2 regions of the Petroclostridium xylanilyticum genome follow, and region 1 is predicted to be linked to the other one. Evidence: predicted binding sites of a transcription regulator. Region 1 holds the regulator's gene; the other holds the start of a gene.
The links. The regulator Rex, encoded in region 1, represses fermentation and respiration genes when NADH is low (regulators of the CRP and FNR family bind a similar motif). The targets are predictions, from matches to a motif close to ATTGTTAANNNNTTAACAAT.
Positions count from the first base shown of each region.

Region 2: adhE (bifunctional acetaldehyde-CoA/alcohol dehydrogenase) is a predicted target of Rex. The motif match lies at 2,451-2,470, and genes of this name have one in related genera.

Region 1 is NZ_NPML01000014.1:11,043-27,675, reverse strand. Features, by position in the region: gene CIB29_RS09875 (low molecular weight protein arginine phosphatase) at 1-222, shown strand, start outside; gene rimI (ribosomal protein S18-alanine N-acetyltransferase) at 233-682, shown strand; gene CIB29_RS09865 (ATP-binding protein) at 748-3,156, shown strand; gene tsaD (tRNA (adenosine(37)-N6)-threonylcarbamoyltransferase complex transferase subunit TsaD) at 3,222-4,241, shown strand; gene CIB29_RS09855 (methyl-accepting chemotaxis protein) at 5,075-6,325, opposite strand; gene CIB29_RS09850 (2-isopropylmalate synthase) at 6,556-7,929, shown strand; gene CIB29_RS09845 (aconitate hydratase) at 8,015-9,943, shown strand; gene CIB29_RS09840 (isocitrate/isopropylmalate family dehydrogenase) at 10,170-11,333, shown strand; gene CIB29_RS09835 (GntR family transcriptional regulator) at 11,440-12,120, shown strand; gene CIB29_RS09830 (redox-sensing transcriptional repressor Rex) at 12,376-13,014, shown strand; gene CIB29_RS09825 (Asp23/Gls24 family envelope stress response protein) at 13,027-13,854, shown strand; gene CIB29_RS18890 (hypothetical protein) at 13,967-14,200, opposite strand; gene CIB29_RS09815 (DUF6062 family protein) at 14,226-14,999, opposite strand; gene CIB29_RS09810 (DNA-3-methyladenine glycosylase family protein) at 15,164-16,033, shown strand; gene CIB29_RS09805 (DUF554 domain-containing protein) at 16,119-16,633, shown strand, end outside.
Region 2 is NZ_NPML01000018.1:222,857-228,069, forward strand. Features, by position in the region: gene adhE (bifunctional acetaldehyde-CoA/alcohol dehydrogenase) at 1-2,385, opposite strand, end outside; gene CIB29_RS10950 (SpoIIE family protein phosphatase) at 2,683-3,855, opposite strand; gene CIB29_RS10955 ([Fe-Fe] hydrogenase large subunit C-terminal domain-containing protein) at 3,852-5,213, opposite strand, start outside.

The sequences.
Region 1 (16,633 bases):
ATGACGGTAAATCACCGTGAAAAATTGTTAAATGTCTGCCCTGAGGCGGCAGATAAAGTATTTACATTAAAAGAGTTTGCTTACGGTGTAGAAAATGCCGATACCTTGGATATAAGTGACCCCTTTGGACTGCCGAAAGAGTATTATGAGCAGTGTTCAGATGAAATTTATCGTGCGCTTGAAAAGGTAGTTGAAAGAATTAGAAATGGAGAGCTGCTTTGAGGTGTTTTACATGCAAATAACGATTGCACCAATGGAATTATGGGATATTGACGGAGTAATGGAAATAGAATATGCAAGTTTTGCTATACCGTGGTCACGGGAAGCCTTTGAAGAAGAACTAATAAATAATAAGCATGCTGTTTATATTGTTGCAAAGCAGGGTAACAAGGTAATAGGATACGGAGGCATGTGGAAAGTTCTTGAAGAAGGTCATATTACCAATATAGCTGTCCACCCGGATTTTAGAAGGATGAGGGTAGGATATGCCATCGTGGAGGCACTTACTCAAATTGCAAAAAATAAAGGAATAGGCAGCATGACCCTGGAGGTTAGAGAGAACAACATTGCTGCCCAGGGACTTTATAGGAAGTTTGGCTTTGAAGTAGTCGGCAGAAGAAAGAAATATTATGCAGACAATAATGAAGATGCACTCATCATGACTATGGTGATGATTAATTAAATTAACCTATTTTTATAGAAAATAATATAATGTATTGGCACTTAATTTAAAATGGGGGGATATCGATGCCAGGAAAACCTTATGAATTATCCTATGAGCAGCTTAGAAATCCATACGATCCGGAGGAATTTAATTTTAATACTACTGATGACCTGGAACCGTTTGAGGATATTATTGGACAGGACAGGGCTGTAAAGGCAATAGAATTTGGACTTAAGATAAAAGTAAGAGGATATAACATTTACCTGTCGGGATTGACAGGAACAGGTAAGACCAGCTTTGCGGAAACCTATATAAAGAAAATTGCGGAAAATGAACCAGTCCCGGACGACTGGTGTTATCTATATAATTTTGATAAGCCAACCCACCCTATAGCGATTAGTTTTCCGGCGGGAAAGGGTAAAGAGTTTAAAAAGGATATGGAAGAATTTGTATCCATCATTAAAAATGAAATCCCTAAAGCTTTTAACAGCGATGATTATGAAAAAGGAAAAGCAGATATTGTGAAGGAGTTTCAAGAAAAAAGAGACAAGCTGCTGGAGAGATTAAATAAGAATGCAGAAAACCAGGGATTTAAAGTAAATACGACAAATGCAGGAATTTACTTTTTACCTATTATAGATGGAAAAGCGCTAACGGAAGAAGAATACGCAAACCTGGATGAGAAGGATAAGGCAGCTATCCGGGAAAAATCTCAAAAACTGCAGCTTGAAACTCTGGAGATCATCAGGACCATCAAAGAAATAGAAAAAGAAGCAGAAGAAAAAATTAACGAATGGGAACATAAAATAGCTTTATTTGCTGTAGGGATGCATATCAATGATCTTAGTGAGAAGTACAGAGAACATGACAAAGTCCTGGAATATTTAGAAAAAGTTAAGAAAGATATTTTGGATAACCTGGGAGATTTCATGGATGACGGTTCAGAAGAAGAACAGTCACAAATATTGCTTTTATCTTCTACAGCGAGGGATGAATCCGGACCTGAAGATAAGTACAAGGTTAATTTACTCATAGACAATAGTAATACTCAGGGAGCCCCGGTTATAGTCGATTTCAACCCTACCTATTATAATTTGATAGGAAAGGTTGAGTATGAAACTGAACATGGATCCATGGTGACAGACTATACCATGATAAAACCTGGCCTGCTGCACCAGGCTAATGGAGGTTATCTAATCCTTCAGGTTGATGACGTCTTAAGGAATATTCATTCGTGGGAAGCTTTAAAAAGAGCGTTAAGAACAAAAAAGATTACTATAGAAAATATGCAGGAGCACCTCGGACTGGTAGCATTTTCAACCCTGCGCCCGGAACCGATACCGCTGGATATTAAAGTACTGCTGGTAGGAAGTACAGAACTTTATCACTTATTGCTGCAGTACGATGAAGATTTTAAAAAGCTGTTCAAGATTAAAGCTGACTTTGATGAAGAAATGGATAGAAATAACGATAATGCTATGAAGTATGCAAGGTTTATTTGTTCTTTCTGCCAGAGGGAAGGAGCACTGCCTTTTGATAGAACCGCAGTAGCAAGGGTAATTGATTATGGTTCTCGATTGGTAGACCATCAGAATAAACTTACAACGCGATTTAATGATATTGTAGAAATCCTGGCTGAATCCTCTGCCTGGGCACAGATAGAAGGAAGCGGGCATGTTAGTGCCGAACACGTCAAAAAAGCGATAGCGGAAAAGGAATACAGGTCTAATAAATATGATGAAAAGCTGCTTGAATACCTTGAAGAAGGAACCATTATGGTAGATACCAGTGGATGTGTAGTAGGGCAAATTAACGGCCTTTCTGTACTGGATCTGGGTGATTATTCTTTTGGAAAGCCTTCGAGAATTACTGCAACTACTTATATTGGTAAAAGTGGAATCGTAAATATTGAACGTGAAATCGAGATGAGTGGTACTTCTCACAGCAAAGGAGTGTTAATCCTCTCTGGATATATAGGGCAAAAATATGCTCAAGAAATGCCGCTTGCTTTAACTGCCAGCCTTTGTTTTGAGCAACTGTATAGTGGTGTAGATGGAGATAGTGCTTCCAGTACCGAGTTGTATGCAATACTGTCCAGTCTTTCGGAATTACCTATAAAGCAGGGGATTGCAGTTACAGGCTCGGTAAACCAAAAAGGTGAAATACAGCCTATAGGGGGGGTAAATCAAAAAATAGAAGGATTCTTCGAGTTATGCAAACGCAGGGGCTTAACCGGAGACCAGGGTGTAATTATACCGCATCAAAATGTAAAAAATCTGATGCTAAAAGACGAAGTCGTCGAAGCAGTAAAAGAAGGCAATTTTCACATTTACCCTATAAAGACGATTGATGAAGGCATTGAAATTCTTACAGGTGTGGAAGCAGGTACTAAAGATGAAAACGGCAAATACCCTGAGGGAACGGTGAATTATTTGGTTTATGAGAAATTGAAAAAATTTGCAAAATATGTAGTTGAATTTGGGAAAAATTAAGATAAAATGTAACATATTAAGTTTATGATATATATATATTTACAATAATAAAGGATGATTATATGATGAAAAAAAAATGCTTTATACTGGGCATCGAAACTTCCTGTGATGAAACTTCCGCGGCGGTGGTTGAAAATGGTAGAAAAATTTTATCCAATGTTATCTCTTCCCAGGTAGATTTACATAAGAGATACGGGGGTGTTGTACCGGAAATTGCTTCAAGAAAGCATGTTGAGATTATTAATGCAGTCATTCAAGATTCTCTAGAGCAGGCGGGAGTGACTTTCCGGGATATAGATGTCATTGGTGTTACATACGGTCCCGGCCTGGTGGGGGCTTTACTTGTGGGGGTATCTGCTGCCAAGGCGCTTGCTTTTGCGCTGGACAAACCATTGGTTGGGGTACACCATATTGAAGGGCATATTGCTGCAAATTATCTGGAACATCAGGATCTGCAGCCTCCATACATATGCCTGGTTGCTTCAGGAGGGCACAGCCATATTGTTCATATACAGGATTACAATACCTTTGAAATATTGGGACAGACCCGGGATGATGCTGCGGGAGAAGCATTTGACAAGGTTGCGAGGGTAATAGGTTTAGGTTATCCGGGAGGCCCTTTAATTGATAAGCTTGCAAAGCAAGGTAACAAGGATGCGGTAAAATTTCCAAAGGTAAGTTTTGATGATGGCAGTTTGGATTTTAGTTTTAGCGGAGTTAAAACGGCGGTACTAAATTATGTTAACAAATTGGAACAGAAGGGTGAAACGTATAATAGGGCAGACATTGCGGCAAGTTTTCAGAATGCAGTTGTTGAAGTACTTGTGGATAAAACTGTTGTGGCAGCACAAAAGCTGGGGATAAATACTATTGCCCTGGCAGGCGGAGTGGCTGCAAACAGTGCACTTAGACAGTTACTGGCAGAAAGGGCGAAAGAAAATGGTCTGAAAGTATACTACCCTTCACCCATACTTTGTACAGACAATGCCGCTATGATTGCCTGCGCAGCATACTACGAATTTATAGCAGGAAAAAGAGCAGACCTGGATCTGAATGCGGTGCCAAATCTGCGGTTGGGATATTGAGAAGCGGAAGAACGGGAAGCACGGGGACGGTTCTAATGCTTCCCGTCCCCGTGCTTCTTTCGACATTATGTTTATAATTTAATAAGTTGTCCACAGTAAAAAAATTGTTGAAATATGTCATGTGAATATTGTGGAAAAGCATTATTTTCCAAGAAAATAGGGATTTGAATGTTGTGGATAACTCTGTGGATATTGTGGATTACTTTTTTATGGATGTGTATAATTATGTTTTGCTTATGTTAATGGGATAGGAGAATATACCTGTTTCAATTTATAAAGTAGCCCGTAAAACCTCCGTTGTTTATCTCGGAGGATGTAAGGGCTTAATATATTAGCCTTTTGATATGGCTAATATATTAGAATTTTGCTATAATATAAGTGTCGCCCTAACGCTTTTTGTATGCAAGTCGCTGTTTTAGGAATGGTCGCATACAACCTATATTCCTAACTATGCAAGATTAGGTCAACGACACAACTACCTATCGTGGTAGCAAAGTTCTTCGACAACTGCATATATGAGGTTGCAAACAGTAATCCTTGATATGAAAATAGTGGGGAATGAACAGTGGGGAGTGGGGAGTAAAACCGAAACCACAGAAAAAGTCCGTTTTAGCAGGAAGAAGGGATGCGACTTGGGGACGGTTCGTCTGTCGAATGCGTTTTTCATGCGACTGAGGAACCGTCCCCATGTCGAAGCCCTGAGCAATCAAGCATATTTTCATCATTATTTGTGCCGGGTGCGCCCGGCGTGGCAGTTGATATGAAAATAGTGGGGAGTGAACAGCTGAAATAAATAAAGAGACTGGACAATCTGTCCAGTCTCTTTATTTATTTCAGCGAATCTTATATTTTTTCAAATTGGAACTTAACTCACTAACCAGCTTAGAGAGATTATCGGCAGCAGCTTTCATATCTTCTATTATATGAATCTGTTGTTCGGTAGTCGCAGCAACCTGTTCGCTGGAAGCGGCAGTTTGCTGGGAAATTGAAGATATGTTTTCAATTGCGTCAATAACATCATTTTTAGCTGAATCCATTTGAATCATTGCAGTATTGACATCATTAATTTTTTGAACAATCTTCAAAATACCGGCTGCTATATCGTCAAAAGCATTATTTGTTTTTCCTACAGCTTCATTTTGTTCAATAGAAGATTTTTTAATCGCTTCTACAGACTGTACGGCTAAAGTAGTTTCTTCCTGGATTGCAGCAACCAGGTTATTTATCTCTTCAGTAGACTGTCTGCTCTGATCTGCCAGCTTTCTTACTTCTTCTGCAACTACTGCAAAACCTCTTCCGGCTTCCCCGGCCCTTGCAGCTTCTATTGCAGCATTTAATGCAAGAAGATTAGTTTGTTCAGCGATGTTTTCAATAGATTCAACGAATAATCCTATATCTTTGGATTTGTTATTAAGGTTTTCAATAGTACCGAAAATTTGTTGGGTAATCTTATTATTTTCCTCGGATTTTTCTCTTAATACTTGTACTGCCTGAATGCCTGCATTATTTAGTTCCTTGATTACATTGGTTTCTGAAATGACACTTTTATAGCTTTCTGAAACCAGATTGATTTGCTCTGAGAGCTTATCTACAACAGTAACACCCCGTTGAGATTGAGCAGCCTGTTCAGAAGCACCTTTGGCGATTTCATCAATTGTAACGCTGATCTGCTCAATCGCATGTACTGCATTTTCTGCAGTAGTGTTTACCTGATATGAGGCATTGTTAATTGAAGATACCAATGAGAAAAAACGTTCAATGAGTTCTCTAATATCATGGAGTACAGCATTGACAACCGGGGCAACTTCTCCTATCATCTCATAATCTTTAGAAGTAATGAGTTTGGAATAATCACCCTGTTTTACTGCACTGATATCCTGAGAAAACTTTTTGATAATTTTGTTCATTTGATGTTTTAATGTAGAACGAACAATAGCAAACATAATAAAGTTTGAAATCAAAGTTGCGATGAAAACATTCCAGCTTTTAAAAATACCTCCTACAATAGCAGGGATCACAATTGCTATGGCAATAACCACTTTTGCAATTAAATCCGGCTGAACTACATCTTTTTTTTCTTTCATGGTATGTCCCCCTTGTATATTAAGTTATTTAACTTATTTGATACTTAATAAATATATTCTATATATTTTTAAAAAATCCTTCCTAAACATATTGGAGATTATATAATTTTTACAAAACTATAATTATTTCCTATAGCTATTGACTTTAGATGTATAATTGTATACAATAATACGAAAAAACATGTATAAAACGATACATATATACAAAATTGATGTAAGGGGGTCCTAATATGTTAGAGTTTAGTAAAAAGAGTAATACGTTGGAGCAGGCTGCTTACAAGTACAGTCTGCAGGATATTAAAGAACCGAATCTTTACCGTACGTTATTTCCTTATGATGAGGTTCCAAAGGTACCTTTCAACCACCGTCATGTTCCTTTCAATGTACCGGATGAAATATGGATAACAGATACTACTTTCAGGGATGGGCAGCAATCACGGGCACCTTATACGACACAGCAAATTGTAGATATTTTTGATATGCTTCATCGACTGAGTGGGCCAAAGGGGATCGTTCGTCAAACAGAATTTTTCCTTTATAGTGAAAAGGATAGAAATGCGCTATATAAATGTATGGAAAGGGGATATAAGTTCCCGGAGGTAACCACTTGGATCCGGGCTACCAAAAGTGATTTCCAGCTTGTTAAGGATATTGGCATCCAGGAAACAGGAATCCTGGTAAGCTGTTCGGATTATCATATTTTTAAGAAATTGAACATGACCCGAAGGCAGGCGGCGGACCATTACCTGAGCGTGGTCAAAGATGCATTGTCAATTGGAATAAAGCCAAGATGCCATCTGGAGGATATTACCCGTGCAGATTTTTATGGTTTTGTAGTACCGTTTGTAAATGAGCTTATGGAACTATCCCGGGAAGCAGGGATACCAATCAAAATAAGGGCTTGTGATACCCTGGGGTTGGGGGTATCTTATCCGGGGGTTGCACTTCCCAGAAGTGTCCAAGGTATTATCTACGGATTGCGTCATTATTCAGATGTGCCGGCCGAATTGTTGGAATGGCACGGCCACAATGACTTTTATAAGGGAGTTACAAATGCTGCCACCGCATGGTTATATGGTGCAGCCGCAGTCAACTGTTCTTTATTGGGTATTGGGGAACGCACCGGTAATGTTCCTCTGGAAGCCATGGTTTTTGAATATACAGGCTTGCGTGGAACTACTGATGGAATGGATATTTCTGTGATTACTGAAATTGCAGAATATTTTGAAAAAGAAATTGGGTATGAAATTCCTCCTATGACTCCTTTTGTGGGAAAAAATTTCAACGTTACAAGGGCAGGCATACATGCAGACGGTCTGTTAAAAGATGAAGAGATCTATAATATATTTGATACGGCAAAACTGCTTAACAGGCCTCCGATGGTGGCAGTAACCAACCTTTCGGGGCTGGCAGGAATTGCGCACTGGATCAATAGCTATTACAGGCTGGAAGAAGGGCAAAAGATTGATAAGAAAGATCCATTGGTTGCTAAAATGAAAGAGTGGGTAGATGCCGAATATGAAGGCGGGCGGATCATTGCGATAAGCGATGAGGAACTGGAAACACTGGTGAATGAGTATGCACCGGGGAGATTTACAAAATAATTGAGAATTATAAATAAATAATGTACAATATTCAATGGACAGTGAACAATTCTCAATTATCAATTCGAAAACGGGGGGTTAAACAATGGGATTAAATTTAGCACAAAAAATTATAAGAGATCATTTAGTAAGCGGTGAAATGGTTGCAGGGAAAGAGATTTCCATAAAAATAGACCAGACACTAACGCAGGACTCGACCGGAACGATGGCGTACCTTCAATTTGAAGCTATCGGTATACCTAGAGTCAAAACAAAGAAGTCGGTAGCATATATAGACCATAATACACTGCAGGCTGGATTTGAGAATGCAGATGACCATAAATATATACAGACAGTAACATCAAAGCATGGGATTTATTTTTCCAGGCCGGGAAATGGAATCTGTCACCAGGTACATCTTGAGAGATTTGGTGTTCCGGGAATGACATTGTTGGGTTCTGATAGCCATACACCAACGGGTGGAGGTTTGGGTATGCTTGCAATAGGTGCAGGAGGCCTGGATGTAGCTGTAGCAATGGGTGGAGGACCCTACTACCTGACAATGCCAAAAGTATGTAAAATTGAGTTGAAAGGTAAATTAAAACCGTGGGTAGCAGCGAAAGATATTATTCTTGAAGTATTAAGAATACTGTCGGTAAAAGGCGGCGTAGGGAAAATAATTGAATATTCAGGAGAAGGTATAAAATCTCTTACTGTACCGGAAAGGGCAACTATTACAAATATGGGTGCAGAACTGGGAGCAACCACTTCCATCTTTCCAAGTGATGAGATTACGTATGAGTTTCTAAAAGCCCAGGGAAGGGCAGGGGATTGGGTAGAACTGCTTCCCGATAGTGATGCAGAGTATGATGAAGAAATTACAATTGACCTGAATGCGTTAGAGCCGCTGGCTGCAAAGCCGCACAGTCCTGATAATGTAGATAAGGTTAAAAATATAGGCAAGATCAAGGTAGATCAGGTGGCAATCGGTAGTTGTACCAACTCTTCTTATCTTGATATGATGAAGGTTGCCAAAATTCTAAAAGGAAAAACAGTGCATCCTGATGTAAGCCTTGTCATTGCACCGGGTTCCAAACAGGTGCTGAATATGCTGGCACAAAACGGGGCTCTGGCGGATATGGTAGCTGCAGGAGCGAGAATACTGGAGTCTGCCTGCGGACCTTGTATCGGTATGGGGCAGGCACCTTGCAGTGATGCCGTATCTTTGAGAACCTTTAACCGGAACTTTGAGGGCAGAAGTGGCACTGTTTCAGCAAAAGTATATCTTGTAAGCCCGGAAGTAGCAGCAGTAAGCGCGATTACCGGGGTGTTAACAGATCCAAGAGAGTTTGGAGAAGCGCCTGCCGTAGATATTCCTTCAGAATTTTTAATAAATGATAATATGGTTGTAGCACCTGCACCGGAAGGTGTAGAGGTGGAAGTGGTCAGAGGACCTAATATCAGACCGTTCCCGGTAAATGTTGAACTGCCTGATGTGGTAAAAGGAAAGGTGCTGATTAAGGTAGGCGATAATATTACCACTGACCATATCATGCCTTCAAATGCAAAGCTTCTTCCTTTCAGGTCGAATATACCATATTTGTCAGAATTCTGCCTTACTCCTTGTGATGCTGAATTTCCAAAGAGGGCTAAGGAAAATGGTGGCGGATTTATTATCGGCGGTGTGAATTATGGACAGGGGTCCAGCAGGGAACATGCTGCACTTGTACCTCTTTATCTTGGGGTTAAAGGCGTTATTGCAAAATCTTTTGCACGAATTCACATGGCTAACCTGATAAATTCCGGAATTTTACCATTGACATTTGATAATGAACAGGATTATGATACTATAGGCATGTATGATGAACTGGTAATGGAAGATGCCATCAGCCAGATTAAGTCTGGAAATCCTATCATCATAAAAAATGTTACTAAAGAAAAGGAGATCAAGGTAAATATTTCTTTATCCGAACGACAGAGGGAAATTATTCTTGCAGGAGGACTGCTGAATTATACAAGGAAATTAAGTGAATAATATTCTTCATTATATAAATTACACTTAATACATTACATCAAGGTAAGTATCATCATATATTCCATGTTTTGCCGTCGGCTTATACCGGCATCCGTGTACTTTACATTGTCTCTTTTAGTTCACGGTTCACAGTAAAAGCTATTAAATCGTTTACTACTGTGAACTGAGAACTGTTAACTGTGAACCATATAGTATAGAAATATTATTGAAAATGGGGGGATTACATATGAACGAAATTATTACAGCGGCTACCGAGAAATTTGCAAGGTTAATTGAAGAACAATTAAAAAGAGTAGAAAAAATGAAGCAGGAGAAGGATTTTATCCAGTATGACAAATTGGATAAGATTATTATCGGCATTGTAGGTGGAGATGGTATCGGGCCTGCAATTACAAATGAAGCACATCGAATTTTAGAGTTCCTATTAAAAGAAGAAGTTGAAAAGGGTAAAGTAGCATTTAAGGTTATTGACGGCTTAACAATAGAAAATCGTGTGAAAGCAATGAAGGCAATACCCGATGATGTATTACAGGAACTAAAGGAATGCCATGTAATATTAAAGGGTCCTACAACCACCCCAAGGGCAGGTGATCCATGGCCTAACATTGAGAGTGCCAATGTTGCAATGAGAAAAGAACTGGATCTTTTTGCAAATGTTAGACCGGTAAAAGTTCCGGATAAAGGGATTGACTGGACGTTTTTCAGGGAAAATACCGAAGGTTCTTATGTTCTGGGAAGTAAGGGCTTTCATGTAAATGACGATATTGCATTTGATTTTACCGTAACGACTACAGAGGGTACGGAAAGAATTGCAAGGGCAGCTTTTGAATATGCTGCTAAAAACGGCAAAAAGCGTGTTACCGTCGTTACCAAGGCAAATGTAGTGAAAACTACCGACGGGAAGTTTTTAAACATATGCCAAAACATAGCCAAAGAATATCCCGGAATAGAAGTAGATGACTGGTATATTGACATTATGACTGCAAAGCTGGTAGATGAAAAAAGAAGGACGCAATTCCAGGTATTTGTACTGCCTAACTTATATGGAGACATTCTGACTGATGAAGCAGCTGAATTTCAAGGCGGGGTAGGTACTGCAGGCAGTGCAAATATAGGAAAACGCTACGCTATGTTTGAAGCAATTCATGGCTCAGCTCCCAGGATGGTAGAAGAAGGCAGAGCCAAATATGCAGACCCAAGCAGTATTATAAGAGCAGGCGCTATGCTGCTGGCACATATTGGGTATACAGAAAAGGCACAAAAGCTTGAAAAAGCATTGGATATCTGTATGCATACTGAAAAGAAACTGGTTGTTACCGGTAGGGACACAGGGGCAACCGGGGCACAATTTGCAGACTATATTATGGAAACAATTCAATCATTGGATTAAGATTTAGATTGAGATTCATATTCAGATTCAGATTATAGACTATAAAAATTTAATTTTTATTTTATCTGAATCTGAGTCTGAATCTTTATTTACGGGGGAAGTGTCGATGCGAAAAATAGAAATTGATCAAGATAATGAAAACTATTCATTGAGGGCTAAAGTATTCAAAGAACTGGAAGAAGATATACTAAACGGCAAGTTTCAACCGGGAGATAGTCTAATAGAAACAAAGCTTTCTGACGAACTGGGGGTAAGTCGTACTCCTATTAGAGAGGCAATTAGACAGTTAGAGCTGGAAGGTTTAGTGAAAACTGTTCCAAATAAAGGTGCTATTGTATTAGGAGTTTCCACGCAGGACATTGAAGATATTTATACAATACGTATGTTAATTGAAGGGCTTGCAGCACGGTGGGCAGCGGAAAAAATTACTTCCGAGGAGATAGAGCAGCTAAAAGAGTCGGTGGAATTGTCAGAATTTTATACAAACAAGAACGATATGCAGCATCTTCAAAAGCTTGACTCGAAATTTCACGAGCTGATATATGAAGCATGTAAAAGCAAGCCTTTAAGACATACTCTATCTACATTCCACCATTATATAAAGAGAGCGAGAGGCACTTCTTTTGAAACCCCGGGTAGAGCAAAAAAAGCATTGGAAGAGCATAAGGCAATACTTCAGGCAATTATTGACCGAGATGGTGACAGGGCGGAAAAACTTACCTATGAACATGTAAAAAATGCAAGTGCGAACTTGATAGCGCGAATAAAAATGAATAATGAAATTTAATACGGCGGAGGTAGTCTGGAAGGACTGCCTTCTGCATTTATTTGTGTTATTGTGAGGAGCAAAACCATGTGAATTTGTTTAAATGTAAAAAGTGAGGTAATACTACATAACGTAGCAGCATTGTTAGAGGAGATATACAGATATTGACAATATATTAACAATAATGTATAATTAGTCAGACATGTTGTGTCAGGAGTTTAAATTGTTTTTTACGAAACTGGCACTATTATTGTGATGTAAAAGGAGTGATGGCACATGAATTATAATGAAAAAAAGGTGTCTATAGCAGTTGTTAGAAGGCTTCCGAGGTACTACAGATATCTGGAGGAATTATTAAAAAATGATATTACCAGGATATCTTCAAAGGAACTAAGCCAGAGAATGGGTGTCACCGCTTCGCAAATTAGACAGGATTTAAATTGTTTTGGTGGATTTGGTCAGCAAGGCTACGGATATAACGTAGAGTCATTATATAAAGAAATAGGCAATATATTAGGTTTATATAATGGTTATACCACTATTATTATCGGTGCAGGTAATCTTGGGCGTGCGCTGGCAAATCACACTAGTTTTGAAAGAAGGGGATTTAGGTTGGTTGGCATATTTGATGTCAACAGGGAAATTGTAGGTAAGGAAATTCGTGGAATTAAAATAATGCATATGGATGACCTGGATGACTTTATGAAGTCGAACAAAGTTGATATTGGTATTCTTGCAATTCCTAAAGAGGGTGTCTCCGAGGTTGCACAGCGTCTGGTTAAACTTGGAATAAAGGGATTGTGGAATTTTTCATATACCGATCTTAATTTAACTGGTCCCGTACAAGTGGAAAACGTACACTTAAGTGACAGCTTAATGACGTTATCATATAAGATTACTCAAAATATGGAATAATGAGAGGTTAGTATGAAAATAGTTGCTTTTATAGGAGCTAGTGGTTCCGGTAAGAGTTATAGGGCAATGTGGGTAGCAAAGGAGAATAATATTGATTTTATTATAGATGATGGGTTGCTTATTAAAGGCAATAGGATAATAGCGGGCTTCTCTGCGAAGAAGGAACACACTAAGCTGGCTTCGGTAAGGCGGGCGCTTTTTATTGAACCTGATCATGCACAACAGGTTATAGAAGCTATAGCCACTGAGAATCCCTCCGGTATATTAATCTTAGGTACCTCTTTAGGTATGGTGGAAGCAATCATTAAAGCTTTGAATTTACCACCGATATCAAAAGTGATTTATATAGAAGATGTTGCTGACCAGGAGGAAATTGAAAAAGCCAGGACAGCGAGAAGGGTAGAGGGAAAACACGTTATTCCGGTGCCTACCTTTGAGATAAAAAAGGATTTTTCAGGCTATTTTATCGATTCATTAAGAATTTTTCGACGCAGGGGTAAGGATGAAGATCCTCTTGTTATTGATAAGTCGGTCGTGAGACCTACATTCAGCTATATGGGCGATTATACCATCTCTAATCAGGTAATCTATACAATATGCGAATATGAAATTACCAAAATTCCTCATGTAACTAAAGTAAATAGGATATGGCTGGAGAATAAATCCTCCGGTTTGATAATTAATATAGTACTCACGTTCAATTATGGTATTATTCTTCATTCAGCAGCAAAAGAAGTTCAGGCAAAGGTAAAAGAAGCCGTGGAAAAATATACGGCTATTAATGTCCTTGCGGTCAATATTACTATAAAGACCCTTGTTGTACAGCAGGAATCGGATTGAGGTTAAGGTTTGCATACTTCGCTGCTTCTTCGACTGTTAAAATGACCTCGAGACTTTTCGTTTTCCTGAGAAGTGCGACAAACGAGAACTGTCCCTTGTCGCACTTGTCGCACTATTTAATACGATTAATACTATACCCTATTTGCCTTAATGCACTAACAATCTCATTTTTGCTTACTACCCTAGCGTCATAGACAACAGTTATACTCTTCCTTGATGGCTTGATTATTACCCTGCCTATACTGTTGAGTGATGTTATCTGATTTTTGATTGCATGAATATTTTCTTGGTTAAGTTTTCCTGCGTTAACAATAATTTCCGTAGTTTCTATTCTTATTACCTCCAATTTTAATATGCTTTTGTTTTTTTTATTACTCTAATCGCGAATAGCCAACTATCTTTTCAATACTACGCGGAACAGCATCTTTGGAATTCCCCCAAGGTGCATCATTGTATCTATAGTCAAATTTTTTGGTAAACCAGTTTACTTCCTGCTGTACACGCTGAAGGTGTTCCAATTGGAGCGGAAGCAGGTCAAGAAGGAATAAGGATAAGTCCTGCTGCCCAAGGTGTTTTTTTGCACCTTCTAATAATATTTTAAAGTGGTGGATACAAAAACCCTTAGAATTTTTAAAAATACCTTTAAACTCTTCTTCTTTTTTCCAGAGATAAAATATCACATCTATATATCTTTCCATAGTATGTGCAACTTTTTCACAAATAACACATTTATGTTCTAAATCATCAATAAAATTTACAAGTTGCTCAGTTACATTTATAGATTGAGAAGATTTGGATGAAAATTTATTTAAGAGATTTTTAGCCAGATGCAGGTTGCTCTCCTGACGGATTGCTTCCAACTTTCCTTTAAAATAAGAAGATAATTTATGATTAGTTTCTGACAAATGTGTATCGATGATTAAAGCCAGGCTTAACCGGTTTTTCTGTCCGTATAGAAGCTTGAAATGCTTGTTACAAAAACCTTTCTCGTTAGATTCTATTCGACTATCCGGCTCCATCATCGAAGGGCCTAGTGTGTATTCAACCGCATCATCTTCAAGTTTTTTTTCCAAGATACATATTGGACATTCACAATCAGTCCGAAATGCATCCATGACAGGGATGGTATATATTTTTTCCTTCATTTGTTCTCTGCCTTTCTATTAGTGGGGAGTGGACAGTGGAGAGTGGGGAGGATGCAATCCAGGTTTCCATTCTATACTGCACTCTAACACCTTGGTTTATTTATTACTTATTATTTGTTATTATAAATGATAATGAGCAAAATATAAAGGGGTGGAATAATGGCATGAAAGCATATCAATATAATAATCAAGTGGTAATAGAAGGCATCAAGGACTTCAACCTTACCCACACTTTTGAATGCGGCCAATGCTTTAGATGGGATAGAGAACAGGATGGCAGCTACACAGGAGTGGCATATGGGAAGGTAATTAATTTAAAAATTAATAAAGGTTTACTTGTTATCAAAAATACCCGTCTGGAAGATTTTCATAATTTTTGGAAGTACTACTTTGACCTGGAAAGAGACTACGGTGCAATTAAAGACAGATTGAGTAAGGATGAAGTTTTAGAAAGAGCGGTTAGTTATGGTTGGGGCATACGCATATTAAATCAGGAAACATGGGAATGTCTTGTTTCATTTATCATATCATCCAACAATATTATTCCAAGAATTAAAAAAATTATAAAAAATATTAGTGAGAGGTATGGACAACCTATAGGGTTTGGTGATAAAGTTTATTATAGTTTCCCACAGCCGCAGGATCTATATAATAAAACAATGGATGACCTTGCTTTTTGTAGAAGCGGCTACCGGTGTAAATATATTTTGGATGCAGCCCGTGCGGTTTGTGAAGGGCGGATTGTACTGGACCAATTGAAGGAACTGGATTCTTCAGCGGCAAGAAAAGAGTTGATGAAAGTACAAGGGATAGGTCCCAAAGTAGCAGATTGTATTCTTCTGTTTTCTCTGCAAAAATATGATGTATTTCCCACAGATGTTTGGGTAAGGAGAGTAATGGGACATTTCTACCTTGGCGAGGATGTTTCAATAAAAGACGTGCAAAGGTATTCGGCTGAACAATATGGTAACCTGGCAGGTTTTGCACAACAGTATTTGTTCTACTATGCACGGGAATTAAAGATAGGAAGATAGAGCGACAGGGGACGGTTCTCGGTTGTCGCATTACTGGCGTGGCGGTTGATATGATATTTTATGAGAGGGACGGAGGTTTTGAAATATGATGGGTACTATAGTAAATTCTGCAGCGGTAATTGGAGGTGGGCTGATTGGTGCTACGGTTGGAGGAGCAATTAAGGACAAGTATAAAAATACAATTATGCAGGGGATAGGTCTTTCTGTAATTATCATTGGACTATCAATGGCACTAAAAGGACAAATGATACTACTTACGATTTTCAGCCTTGTTATTGGGGCAATTATTGGAGAAATGGCAGATATAGAAGATAAGCTGGACAGGTTTGGAAAGTGGATACAGGGACTTTTACACAGGGATGGGAAAGCAAATACTTTTTCTGAAGGATTTGTTATTGCAAGTCTTGTTTATTGTGTCGGGTCTATGGCGATTGTAGGTTCTATTGAAGATGGAATACGTCACAACCCTGATATTCTCTATGCAAAATCTGTCCTGGACGGCGTATCCGCTGTGGTATTTGCTTCTACTTTAGGTTTCGGGGTCATGTTTTCATTTATCCCTGTTTTGATTTACCAAGGCGCTATTACATTGCTTGCTTC
Region 2 (5,213 bases), on a different contig from region 1:
TGTTGTTGATGCAGGTAAACCAAGCGCTTTTGCAATTTCTGCATACTTCTTGTCTGCGATGAAAGTTTCATATTTCGGGAAGGATACAAACTTGCTTGGTTTCTGTGCATTGTATTCTATTACATGGGGCAGGAGAATGGCATTGGCTCTTCCATGAGGAATATGGAATTCTCCTCCCAGCTTGTGTGCAAGACTGTGGTTGATTCCTAAAAATGCATTTGTGAACGCCATTCCTGCAATACAGGATGCATTGTGCATTTTTTCTCTTGCTACACGGTCATTTCCGTTTTTATATGCTTTTGGCAGATATTCAAATACCATTTGGATGGCTTTGATTGCCAAACCGTCGGTAAAATCAGAAGCCAGTACAGAAACATAAGCTTCAATTGCATGGGTTAATACGTCCATCCCGGTATCGGCAGTTACCGAAGGCGGTACGGTCATTACAAAATCAGGGTCTATAATGGCAACATCCGGGGTTAATTCGTAGTCTGCCAGAGGATACTTCACATTTTTTTCTTTGTCGGTTATAACTGCAAATGAAGTTACTTCCGAACCTGTCCCCGAAGTGGTAGGAATGGCAACCATTTTTGCCTTTTTACCCAGTTTTGGGAACTTAAACACTCTCTTTCTTATATCCATAAACTTTAATCTTAGAGAGTTAAAGTCGGTTTCAGGATGCTCATAGAACAACCACATTCCTTTTGCTGCATCCATTGCCGAACCCCCGCCTAGTGCAATAATTACATCCGGTTGGAACTTATTCATCAAGTCGCAGCCCTTCTTAACGGTGTCTACCGATGGGTCGGGCTCAACTTCGGAAAATATCTCACAATGCACATATTGTTGTCTTTTTCTGAGATAATATAATACTTTATCTACATATCCCAATTTCACCATATACGGGTCGGTAACAATGAATGCCCTGCTGATATCAGGCATTTTTTCCAGGTATTGAGTTGAACCGTATTCAAAATATATTTTTTCAGGAATCTTAAACCATTGCATATTGACCCTTCTCCTTGCCACTCTTTTCTTATTGATTAAGTTTACTGCCGATACATTGGAAGTAGTGGAGTTTCTTCCGAAAGAACCGCAACCCAGTGTTAGAGAAGGCATATTAGTATTGTAAATATCTCCTATTGCCCCATGGCTGGATGGAGAATTTATAATTAACCTTCCTGCCTTGATTCTCTTTGAAAATTCCTCTATTACTTTTTCATTTTCTGAATGAATTACGGCTGAATGACCTAATCCTCCAAATTCAACCATTTCTTCTGCTCTTTTAATTCCCTGTTGGGCATTTTCTACAATATAGTATGCAAGTATTGGACTTAGTTTTTCACGGGATAATGGGTATTGTGGTCCAACACCCTCCAGTTGCGCAATCAAAATCTTGGTATCCTGAGGTACATCTACACCTGCCATTTTTGCAATGGTATAAGCCGATTGTCCTACTACTGCCGCATTCATTGCGCATTTCTTTTCATCAATTGCAAGTTTTTCTACTTTTGCTATTTCATCCTTGTTTAGGAAATAGCATTTGTTTTCTTTCATAAAAGCTTCAAATTCTTGTGCTATCTCTTTATCTACTATTACCGCCTGCTCGGAAGCACATATCATTCCGTTGTCAAAAGTCTTTGAAATGATAAGGTCTGTAGCCGCTCTTTTAACATTAGCAGTCTTTTCTATATAGCAAGGCACATTACCCGGCCCAACCCCAAGTGCCGGCTTTCCGCTGCTGTATGCGGCTTGAACCATTCCGGAACCACCGGTTGCAAGAATTAATGCTACCCCTGGGTGATTCATTAATAATTGTGTTGCCTCCAGTGAAGGCTCTTCTATCCAAAGAATACAATCCTCCGGTGCTCCTGCTTTTACAGCAGCATCTCTTACAATTCGGGCCGCTTCAGCACTGCACCTCTGTGCAGAAGGATGGAATGCAAAGATGATAGGGTTTCTGGTCTTCATTGAAATAATGCACTTAAACATTGTTGTAGATGTTGGATTGGTCACCGGTGTTACTCCGGCAATTACCCCTACCGGCTCAGCAACTTCCACATAGTCTTCAAGTTCATTTTCACTGATGATTCCAACAGTCTTGTCATATTTTATGCTATGGTAAATGTATTCTGTGGCAAAGATGTTTTTAGTAATTTTATCTTCATATACACCTCTACCTGTCTCTTCAACAGCCATTTTGGCCAAGCGCATATGTTGGTCTAAACCTGCCATGGCCATGGCTTTGACAATATTATCAACTTGTTCCTGGTCTAACTCCATAAATTTATTTAACGCTGTCTGCGCTCTTGATACCAGGTTATCTATAGTTTGTTTTACAGTTTCTTCTTTTGTTGTTTCATTGATTAATACTTTTTCTGTCATTATAAAAACCTCCTTTTGAAAATTGTATTTATGTCAAATAGCATAATGGCTATTTATTTTTAGTTATTGTTAATTATTTAACAATTATATTATAAAACATTGTTAATTATTTGTCAATATATATTGTTAAAAAAATAACATTTTGATATTATATATAATGTACTAAGCATCTTGTATGACTTGGTCAGGACTTCGACATGGGACCAGTTCCTCAATGCTATATTTGCCTTGGATGGGTAACATCATATATTTCATGACTCCAAGCTATTTTCATATTACGCTTATTATTTAATATTGTCAGTAATACTCTACGTTTACTTCCTTCCCCAGTCCCCGCAGGCATTCGGCCATTTCGTCAACCAGCTTGAGTTTTATACTTAAGTTTAGTGGAAGCCCAGGGTTTTGGTGAGCGGGATTCATGGCCCTTCCAACAAAAAAGTTAACTTTTGTAGCTTGCTCTAGTAAGAGCTTGGCCAGTTGTGATGCTCCATCCTTTTGGTTCAATTTGAGAATATCCTGCATGGTACTCTCAGAGGAACAGTATTTTTTCAGGTAATCCAACGTTTTCCCCAGGGTTAAAACACCCTCCGTTGTTAGGTCTATTCCTTCTATCTCTGCTGCAGGAGGTATGGAAGGGTTGAAATAATTAAAATTAGTTATAATCTCTTTTCCCAACTCCCTGCTTACAATTTGTGAAGTGGTACCGCCACATACAACCTTCTTTCCTTCTTGGGCAATGAATCTATCTACAACATAGCGGTCCTGCTGCCGGTCTACCGGAGGTCCTACCATTACACTGACTGTCATCGGATTTCTTACTTTTACAGCAACTACGGTTGCATCATCCCCCGGCTTTTGCATGTATAAATTATCGCAAACCGATAATAGAAGTTTTGCAAGATTTTTAGCTGTAGTATCCGGTTTGTATACCCTCTGGATATATTCCTTTACATTTTCCCACTGCCAACCCAGGTTTAACGTTCCACCTATCCCGGCATGAATTACGCCATCGCTTATCATAACAAACAGGTCTTCGGGGACAACCCTGAACCTGCTCTCTTTTATTATTTTACCCTTGATTGTTCTGATCTGCCTTTGTATATCAGCAAAGTTCCCTTTTTTGAGGAGAAGCACAGAAGGATTATCAAATTCTACAAGATATGCATCCCCCGAATTAAAAATCTGTAATATTGAAAATGTTGAATAGGCTATTCCTCTTTCCCTACATTCCGGAAGTGTACTTGCGATTGTCTCCACTGCTTCTTCAATACTTGCACCATGTACCAGCATGGTCCCTATGATTTTACTTGTCAATGTAGCCAGTATATTGGCTTTAACACCACTTCCCAATCCATCTGCAAGTACAGCAATTACAGAATCTCTATTCCTAATAATTTCCACTTTATCGCCGCACAATTCTTCATTGTACTTATTTAAGCTTTCAAAGCTTGCTTCAATAAATAAACTCATTGCTCTTCACCAATATCTGATAGGATTGATTTTTTAAGTTTTGTCAGTGCTATTTTTGTCTCTGCCGTTGTCTCCCCCAGCAAACTAGCAATTTCCTGTGCCACCCGCATTTGTTTTTCTATAACTTTCTGAGCTATGTCTATTGTCTCGGAGCGGACCTTGTACATTTGCTGCTGCTGCTTCTCTTCTTTTGATATATCAGTCATTATTGCTATAATCAATTGCTGTTCTTTGATATACAGTATAGACTGTACGACGGTGATATCATATCTTTCATAATAATATTTCTTATTCAGAATATTTTGAGTTGTTTCTTTTACACGTTCAAAATCAGGACAATCAAGTACATCATATATATGCTTTCCCTGTACATCTGTCTTATCTAACCTAAATAACTGCTGTGCAGACTGGTTGAATTCTTGTATATATAAATTATCATTTAAGGCAATAATTGCATTTGGTGTTGCTTGAATGATGATATTGGAAATAGATTCGGCCCTTTCTCTCATATAGGGTAAGCACATGTGCAGCTCAGCCTTACCGTTATATACAGCTATTGCTTTTTCCTTGCAAGTAGGATAACCGCAGGCCCCGCAATTTAACTCTTTATCCTTGTTAAATTTCCCTATTTTGCTTAATATTTCCCTTATTGTTTCTTCGTCAGGTATTTTATAATCTTTGGATTTGTCTACAAATCTCTTTCCCAGCTTAACATCTACATCTTCAGCTACTGCAAAATTTATATCCCGCATGTTCTTTTTAACATATTCGGTTAACCTGTCTTTTGCGTCCAGGAAACCGCTTTTGGCTGATTTGATGCACGGTCCTCCCAGGCATCCCCCCGGACAGGCATTCATTTCAATAAAGTAGTTAGAGATTTGCCCTTCTTTTATGGAGTCCAATATGTTTATACACCGGTCAACGCCATCTACACTGACACATTTATATATTTTTCTTTCATCCTTCCCCAGTGTCCGGATGATTCCTCCGGTTGCTGGATAGAGTCTTGCCATCGGGTTTCTTGCACCTTTTGGTTCTTCACCTTCATCAACGCTAAAATCGACTCCTTCACTTTCCATCCATTTTTCCAGTTCTTCGAATGTAATAATTGCATTGACTATTCCATCATTCTGTAGATCATTACATTCTTCTTTTTTAGAAATGCAGGGCCCGATAAATACAATCTTTATTCTTGAACCGTATACTTCACGCATCATTTTGGCGTGGGCAATCATAGGTGATACTACAGGAGCCATTTGATCGATGAGCTCAGGATAATATTTTTCAATTAGGGCTACCGTTGTCGGACAGGCAGTAGTAATTATATTTTTCATCTTTTCTTCCCTTATAAGCTTTTC